Regions from separate parts of the Pseudoalteromonas sp. c7(2019) genome, predicted to be linked through region 2. Evidence: predicted binding sites of a transcription regulator. Region 2 holds the regulator's gene; the other holds the start of a gene.

Region 1 (4,395 bases), on a different contig from region 2:
CTGGCTTATACCCCATGGCGTATCGTCAGATAAACCGCAGTGCTTAATTTTACCTGCTTTAACACATTTATTAAGGCCCTCTAGAATATCAAGCATACTAGCTTGCTGCTCTTGTGTATTTACGTCGGTAAATTTAAGAGTGCCGGGCCACTGTCTGCCAAAGTGCGGGGTAGAGCGGTTTGGCCAATGCAGCTGATATAAATCAATATAGTCGGTTTTAAGGCGCTTAAGTGAATCGTCTACGGCTTCTATTACCGTTTGGCGCGTAATATTGCCACCATCACGTACCCACGATAATCCATTGCCTGCAATTTTTGTAGCAAGTACCACATCGCTGCGCTTTTGCTGATTACGCGATAGCCAATCGCCAATAATTTCCTCAGTTTTTCCATAGGTCTCTGGAGAGGGCGGTACTGCATACATTTCGGCTGTATCAATAAAGTTTACGCCTTGCTCTAGCGCGTAGGCTATTTGTTCATCAGCATCGCTTTGAGTATTTTGTTTACCCCAAGTCATACTGCCTAAACATACTCTTGAAACGTTAATACCACTGCTGCCAAGTGGGCTGTATTGCATGAGGATTCCTTATTGCTCGTCTTGAGAGTAGCTAACTAACGCCGATAAAAGAGGCTCTGCAATGAGGGCTTTTTGGCCTGTTTCAAAATCAAACATAACCACTTTTGAAGTGCCTGTTGTTGTTATAGCGTTTTGTGCGTGACTAAATACGGTGTAATTCATAACAAATCGGTCTGTTTTTATATCAGAAATAGTAACACCGACTGTAAGCGTATCTGGGAATGTAACTGGGCGTTTATAACGAATGTTATTTTCGCTTATTACCGGGCCCACGCCATTAGGGCTTATTGTATCGAACAGATTTATTTTATTTAAGAAGTCGATTCGGGCTATTTCAAAGTAACGTAAATACACTACATTATTTACGTGTTGTAGTGCATCCATATCAGCCCACGCTACGGTGATGTCGGTATGGATAGGGTGCTGATCTTTAAACGTTTGCATTATTTATTGGCCCTTAATTTTAAAGTACTTAGATTATCAACATGGGGTTACGAGCTCAAGGTAATTAATGGCATGTTTTTTTATAAGATGATTGTACCTATTTAATTTTAGGTCTACAGTTAAATTACACAGACAAACACAGAAAACACACAGAGGTAGAAATATGCAGAACATAATTAATTGGTCCTTAGCTTGTTTGGTTTTTATAGCTTCTTTTACCTGTTACGCAATGGGTAACGAATCAGGCGCTATTATTTTAATGTTAGCGGGGTTTTTTTTCGAGGTTATGTTTTGGTTGCGCGGTTATAAAGAGCAAGAAGGTAATAAGCGCTTTTTTTAATCGCTAACTAGGGCCTGTTGACCTTTCAGGATTAAAATTTGTTCAATCTAGGGGCTATTTAATCGCGGCGCGAGGTTTGTGACCTAGTGGGCTAAGTAAAAACCGAGCAACAAAGAGTAAATTGCCCCTAGGCAGAACCCTTCGGGCAGCGTATGTTTGGCATTTGTGCTACGTTATCGCCTATTTATGGGGAATAACCACACTACATAGGCTCTGCCTTGCCTAAATACCAAACATACTGCTGCAAATTTAACCTCGAAAGATAAACAGGCCCTAGGCTTGCTTATCACATTTGATTCTATAATAATGACTGTATAAATAACCAGTTATTGTTGTGGTGATGAAGAAGTTTATTCACATAGACATGGATTGCTTTTATGCAGCAGTAGAAATGCGAGATAATCCAAAACTTGCATGTGTACCGCTTGCTATTGGAGGCAATAGCCGACGAGGCGTGCTCTCAACCGCTAACTACATAGCTAGAGAATATGGCGTACGATCGGCTATGTCGAACTATCATGCTAAACAATTATGCCCCGATTTAGTTATTGTCCCTGGGCGCATGGCTGTATACAAAGAAGCTTCAAATCAAATACGTGAAGTATTTAGCCGCTACACAGACTTAGTTGAGCCTCTTTCTTTAGACGAAGCCTACCTAGATGTAACAGACAGCACTGCTTGTAAAGGCAGTGCCACACTTATTGCACAGCAAATAAGAGCCGATATTTACAATGCCACAGGGCTCACTGCATCAGCAGGTATTGCACCGATTAAATTTATTGCCAAAATAGCCAGCGACGAAAAAAAACCGAATGGTCAATTTGTCGTTTTGCCTCATGAGGTCGATGACTTTTTAGCGCAATTACCGCTGGGGAAAATTCCGGGGGTGGGTAAAGTAACGCTCGAAAAGCTAAATTTAAAAGGCTTATATACCGGCAAGGATGTTCGTGAAAAAGGCGTTAACTGGATGCAGCAACATGTGGGTAATTTTGGTGTGTCGCTTTATCAAAAATGTGCAGGTGAATATGTTGGTAAAGTATCAACAGATCGCATCAGAAAGTCGCTGAGTGTTGAGCATACCTACGAATACAATAAAACAAGTTTACAAGAGTGCTTAGATGAGCTGCCAAAATTGTTAGACGAATTAGTTTTAAGGCTTAATAAACAGCAATTACAAAACCGTATTAATAAGCTGAGTGTTAAAGTGAAGTTTGCAAATTTTGTAGTGACCTCAGCCGATCAGGCATACCACGAGCTAAACACAGAAATATTTATTCAACTTCTTACTAAGGCCTATCAACGAGGGCTACAACAACCTGTAAGATTACTTGGCATAGGCGTTGGCATTAAAAGTGAGCCAGAACAAAACTTTCAACTTAGTATTCTCGATTAAGCTGTAAAGCCTGTAACCCCAAGTTGCCATTTATTGGCAAGTTGTATAATTAGCCCATCGCACCTTGCTGGTCTTCAATATTTAAATCGACGATAATAGGGGCTTATGTTTTCTAACAGGACTTTATTTATGGCATACCCTCAAGCGGTTAGTGCAAGCCTTGAATGCACATCTCATGATGCGCTTATTATTATTAGTGATGACTTTTCTCTATTACCAAATAACTCATTACGTGATGCTATTTTAGACCAAGCAAAAGTTGATTCTCGTATTGGTAAACAAGTTACTTTATTAGTGATTGAAAACAAACGCGTTGTACTTGCGCCAACGGGTCCGTTAAATAGAGATTACGACGATGTTCGCCGTTATTTTGATGCTGCTAAATTAGCAATTAACGAAGCAAAAGCGTCGGGTAGTGTTAACCCTGCATTATTTTTACCAAATTTAAATGGCGATAGCCGTTATCAGCATGCTTTAGAAGTTGCTTATTTAGGCGCTTGCCAAGCCTTATGGCAGCCATTAGAAGCGCGTGAATATCACGGTGAAAGTATTGAACCTATTACTCAAATTGGTTTAGTTGGCGCAAGCGAGCAAACAATTAAAGCTGTTAATGCAATTGCTGCGGGCCAATATGCCGCGCGTGACTTATGTGGCACCGAACCTGAGCGTATGGCTCCACCACGTTTTGCTGATTACTGCGTTGATTTATTTAAAGGCTCAAACATTGCGGTTGACGTAATTGATGATATTGCAGCTATTGATAAAAACTACCCAATGCTAAGCACTGTTGCTCGTGCATCGTATGCAGTTGAGCGCCATCACCCACGTGTTGTTAAGCTTGAATATGTACCAGAGGGCGAAATTACTCGCACACTTATGTTTGTAGGTAAGGGTCTTGTATACGATACAGGCGGCGCCGATTTAAAAGTTGGCGGGCACATGGCAGGCATGAGTCGTGATAAAGGTGGCGCAGCTTCTGTTGCGGGCTTTATGAAAGCTGTTGCGGATTATCAGCCTAAAGGCGTTAAAGTAGTATCGTACTTGGCTGTTGTTCGTAACTCTATTGGCTCGGATTGTTTTGTGCCAGATGAAATTATTACTAGCCGCGAAGGTATCCGTGTACGTATTGGTAATACCGATGCAGAAGGGCGCTTAGCAATGGGCGACCTGCTTAGCGAAATGAAAGATTTAGCTAAAGGCGAAATAAACCCAACGTTATTTACTGTTGCTACATTAACGGGTCACGCGGCACGTGCAATGGGTCCATACGGTGCGTATGTTGAAAATGGTCCAGCTCGTAGCGCTGGTGTTTCACGTCAAATAGCTGACCTTGGAGATTTGTGGGCCGATGGCGCTGAAGTATCGCGTTCTCGCCGTGAAGATTACGACTTTATTAAACCACGCACGCTAGCTGACGATGTTTTATCTAGCAATAACGCAGCATCTGCTGTTACTGCTCGTGGTCATCAGTTCCCAATGGCGTTTATGGCTATTGTTGGTGGGCTTGATAAACACGGTAACGACTCTGCACAGCCACTACCTTATGTGCATATGGACATTGCAGGTAGCGGTGTTGAAGGCGGTGATTGGCAGCATGGCAAGCCAACGGCTGCATCAGTAACCAGCTTGTTTGCACGTTACT
Region 2 (4,395 bases):
GTGACACAAAAAGATGATTTACTTACTAGCAAAGAGCTATGTTTGAGTAGTGATATTAGCGAAGCAATTTTATATGAGCTAGTTGAGCACAATATTGCGGTTCCAATTGAGGGGAAGCATGTTACGCAGTGGCAATTTACGGTATCTGCAGTGACCTTAGTTAAAAAAGCGGCCCGTATTCAACATGACTTTTCGTTAGATTGGTCGGCAATAGCTTTAGTTTTACAATTGCTGGATGAGCGTGATGAGTTGATTTTCGAAAACGAAATGTTAAAGCGACATTTGAGTCGATTTAAACACTTGGAATAAAATCTGCCCTTGGGTACTTCCTAGGGCTTATTTACTCTTTGGTGAGAGTGCGCTAGTTCTTAAAAACCAATATGACTACTTTGATTTATTCTTACTTTTAATTCGGATAAATCGTTTTAGTCGTATGTTTTGCATAAGTAGTAATATTCCACTTAGGCAAAAAAGTACGCTGGTTGCTGCAAAACTAATAAGCAGCGGATTATTAAAATCCTCTCGCTCATCGTAATCCATAATATGTAACATCCAAAAAAAGTCGAAAATTCGCCATAGTGTGCTGCGAACGGTGACAACTCTGCCGTTATTTTCTGACAAGTACAGTGTTGTGTTAAATGTGTCGTCAAATTGTACCTGCCAAACATTGGTTTTATATCCAACTTCTCGCATACCTTGCTTTAGCAGTACAGCGCTTGTCACTTGAGCATCAATAAGTAAGTGTGCTTTAGCATTTGCGGTAATTTGTATTTTAGTTGGCGGCTCAAAAGGCCGGCCTGTTATACCGTTAAAGCTTTGCTGTTCATCTTTATTTATTACTGTAATTATAGGTGTGGTTAAAAAGTTCTCAAAAATTATTTGTGTTGGATTAACCACCTGAGATGCAATATCGTCAAGGGAGGCAACATAATCAGCCTGCGTAAATGGGTTATTAAGAGTACGTGTTGCAAGATGCTCCCCATGAACTTTATCAAGAGGGATAGCGCTCATGACTAAACCACCTAATAGCCAAGCTAAAATTTGTAATGCGAGCAAATAACCGAGCCATTTATGTAACTTGCGAGCATACTTAAATATTTTTTTATTCATGTTTTAGTCTTATTATTTTTAGAGGCTAGTTTATTACATTAATGGGATTAGTTACTGCGACATTTTGTCGCAGTTTAAACTATAGCTTACTGTAATCATTTAAAAATAAAAAAGATTACACTTAAATTGCTAACATGACTTATTTGTTTAATTGAGCTGAGTGTTTGATATCCAGCTAGCTTTAAACGCTAAAAAATACTTAAAAGCTGCGAAATATCTATATAAAGTTGTTAATAGAGCATAGTTGATTTGGTATAACGGTAAAACTGCGTTAAAGTTTGCAATGAAATTATTAGAGGATAAATACGAAACGATGTCGGAAATTCAATTTTTAAATGTAGATCTTGAGCTTGAATCAAAGCAAGATATTAGTTTGCTAGTGGCAGACTTGAAAAAAGTCGCGACGATTTTACATTATGACAAAGACGAATACCGTCAATTAGCGCGTATTGAAGCAACAGGTGTAGTAAACACGCCTGACAAAGCAATAAACCATATATGTGAGCTTATTGAATCGTGTTCGCGTAACGCGCTAAAACAATGGTTAAGCTGTTCACGTAGAACGTTTGATATTGGTTTTGAATCAGGCACTTCACCTAAGTGCTTTAATCAAGCCTTAGATGCAGATACATTACTACGTATATCTGCGATTGGTGCGGGTATGGAAATTACAATTTACCCAATCGAAAAGTAACTATCTTCGCTCTACGACTGCTGCGGTCATTTTTGATACGCAGCACAGCTCATTGCGGCTATTTGTAATTTTTATTTCCCACACTGAACTACGTTTGCCAATATGAAACGCTCTTGCCGTTGCTGTTAAAGTGCCGTTGCGAGATGCTTTTAAATGACTTGCGCTAATTTCCTGCCCCACGCAGTAAAATTTTGTAAAATCGACAACAAAGTTAGCTGCATAGCTGGCAACTGTTTCGGCAAGTACAACGTTAGCACCGCCGTGAACCATTCCCATTGGATTATGATGCTCAGGAATTGCCGGCATAGTGGCTACTAAGTAATCATCACCAATTTCAGTGACTTCTATTCCCATGGTTTTCATTAATGTTCCTTGGCCATCAATGCCTTGTTCTAACTGCTTGCACAGCTCTAAAGTGATGGGCTGGTACCAAATACTCATAATGACTCCTTTGCTTTTTTAATCATTTATAAATCTAGCTTTAGTTATATCCCTAAAATGTACACAAGTGAAATTACTTTGGCTATTTTAAGGCTTAATTTAAATTTGCGATTTTTATTTAACTGTATATACTTACAGTTAAATGTACTGTATGGAAAACCAGTTGTATGCGACCATTAACGAACCGCCAAGCTCAAATACTCGAACTAATTAAAGTTTTTATTAAAGACACTGGTATGCCTCCTACACGTGCTGAAATAGCGCAAACATTAGGTTTTAAAAGTGCCAATGCTGCTGAAGAACATTTAAAAGCACTTGCTAAAAAAGGCGCAATTAAAATGAAACCAGGTGCAAGCCGTGGTATTCAGTTAATTGAAGAAGAAGAGCCAGAACAATTAGGTTTACCGCTTATAGGGCGTGTTGCTGCTGGTTCACCTATTTTGGCGCAAGAGCACGTTGAAAGTCACTGCAAAATCGATCCATTAATGTTTAAACCGGCTGCAGATTTTTTACTACGCGTTAACGGTATGAGCATGAAAGATATTGGTATTATGGATGGTGATTTACTTGCTGTACATCGTACTCAAACCGCTGAAAACGGGCAAGTTATTGTTGCCCGCCTAGATGAAGACGTAACTGTAAAACGTCTTGAGAAAGCGGGTCGTAAAGTATTACTTCATGCTGAAAACGACGATTTTGAATCTATTGAAGTAGATCTTGAGAATGAGTCTTTTAATATTGAAGGCTTAGCCGTTGGCGTTATAAGAAACGCTGATTGGATGTGACTTTAAAAATAGCTTTTAAACAAGCAGTTTTATAAATGCGTACTAATTAGTACGCATTTTTTGTTTTAAATTCGCACTAAAAATAGGGCATAAATAGCTCACTGACAATTTAAGCTGTAAACTTTTTTGCACTTATATTTTCCCCCTCCGAATACGTTAAACCCCTTTGTTTTGCTCATCTTTTGAACTTACTGTTACCTAGTTGGTTACTGATTTTTTATTAATTACTCAATATCACCTGATTGTTTTTTATACTAAAACTTGCTTGTTGTTCATTTTTTAGCTAATTATTAATGTGCTGAGCTAATAATAACTCACAGCTTTTTAGTTTTGAGAACACACAATATACACAAACCCGTTGTTGGCGCAGCAAAACCAATCAATATTAAATGAGATTGACTAAAAAAATAAAAATAACGAATTGGCGTTTAAGCCGTATGCCTCTTCGCTTTGCATTCGCAATAGCATCAAAGGAGCCGTCACATGGGTAAACTGACCTCTACCTTGTGGCTTATATTATGTGTTTTTTCGCACCCAGTTTTGGCTAACAGCCAATACAATATGCGCAAAGGCGTAACCGATATAAGCAATAATGTATATCAGCTGCACATGACCATATTTATAATATGTTGTGTGATTGGGGTGATAGTGTTCGCAATTATGTTTTGGGCACTTATTCATCACCGTAAATCTAAAGGGGCTGTACCTGCCCAATTTCACGAAAGCACTAAAGTAGAAATACTTTGGACTGCAATCCCGTTTGTTATTTTAATTGCTATGGCAGTACCAGCCACTAAAACCCTAATTGCAATGGAAGATGCCAGCAAAGCTGATCTCACTATTAAAATTACAGGCTCGCAATGGAAATGGCATTATGAATATATGGGTGAAGATGTAGAGTTCTACTCTATTTTATCTACCCCGCAAGATGAAATAGCGAATCTTGCAGATAAAAATCCTAACTACTTACTTGAGGTTGATAAACCTCTCGTACTGCCAATAAATCAAAAAGTACGATTTTTAATGACTTCTGACGATGTTATTCACTCTTGGTGGGTACCTGATTTTGCAGTTAAAAAAGATGCGAATCCCGGCTTTATAAACGAAACATGGACGAACATAAACGAAGAAGGTACTTACCGAGGCCAATGTGCTGAGTTGTGTGGTAAAGATCATGGCTTTATGCCCGTTGTGGTGGTCGCTAAATCTGAGGCTGATTTTAAAACGTGGCTTGCAGATGCAAAGCAAGCTAAACAAAAAGCAGCATTAGCAGATGCCGCATTACTTGATAAAACCCTCCCAAAAGAAGAATTAATGACTTTAGGCGAACAAGTATATATGGCCAATTGTGCTGCATGTCATCAG

What was found. Region 2 encodes LexA, which represses DNA repair genes until DNA is damaged. Its sites were predicted from a motif close to TACTGTATNNNNATACAGTA; they were not measured.
Region 1: a site for LexA is predicted at 1,669-1,688, ahead of dinB (DNA polymerase IV). Genes of this name have one in related genera too.

Annotation. Positions count from the first base shown of each region.
Region 1 is NZ_WTKS01000003.1:175,145-179,539, reverse strand. Features, by position in the region: gene GQR38_RS04475 (aldo/keto reductase) at 1-576, opposite strand, end outside; gene GQR38_RS04470 (thioesterase family protein) at 586-1,020, opposite strand; gene dinB (DNA polymerase IV) at 1,701-2,753, shown strand; gene GQR38_RS04460 (leucyl aminopeptidase family protein) at 2,883-4,395, shown strand, end outside.
Region 2 is NZ_WTKS01000018.1:73,196-77,590, reverse strand. Features, by position in the region: gene GQR38_RS17525 (chaperone modulator CbpM) at 1-309, shown strand, start outside; gene GQR38_RS17520 (hypothetical protein) at 385-1,110, opposite strand; gene GQR38_RS17515 (hypothetical protein) at 1,424-1,804, shown strand; gene GQR38_RS17510 (PaaI family thioesterase) at 1,805-2,245, opposite strand; gene lexA (transcriptional repressor LexA) at 2,413-3,030, shown strand; gene coxB (cytochrome c oxidase subunit II) at 3,514-4,395, shown strand, end outside.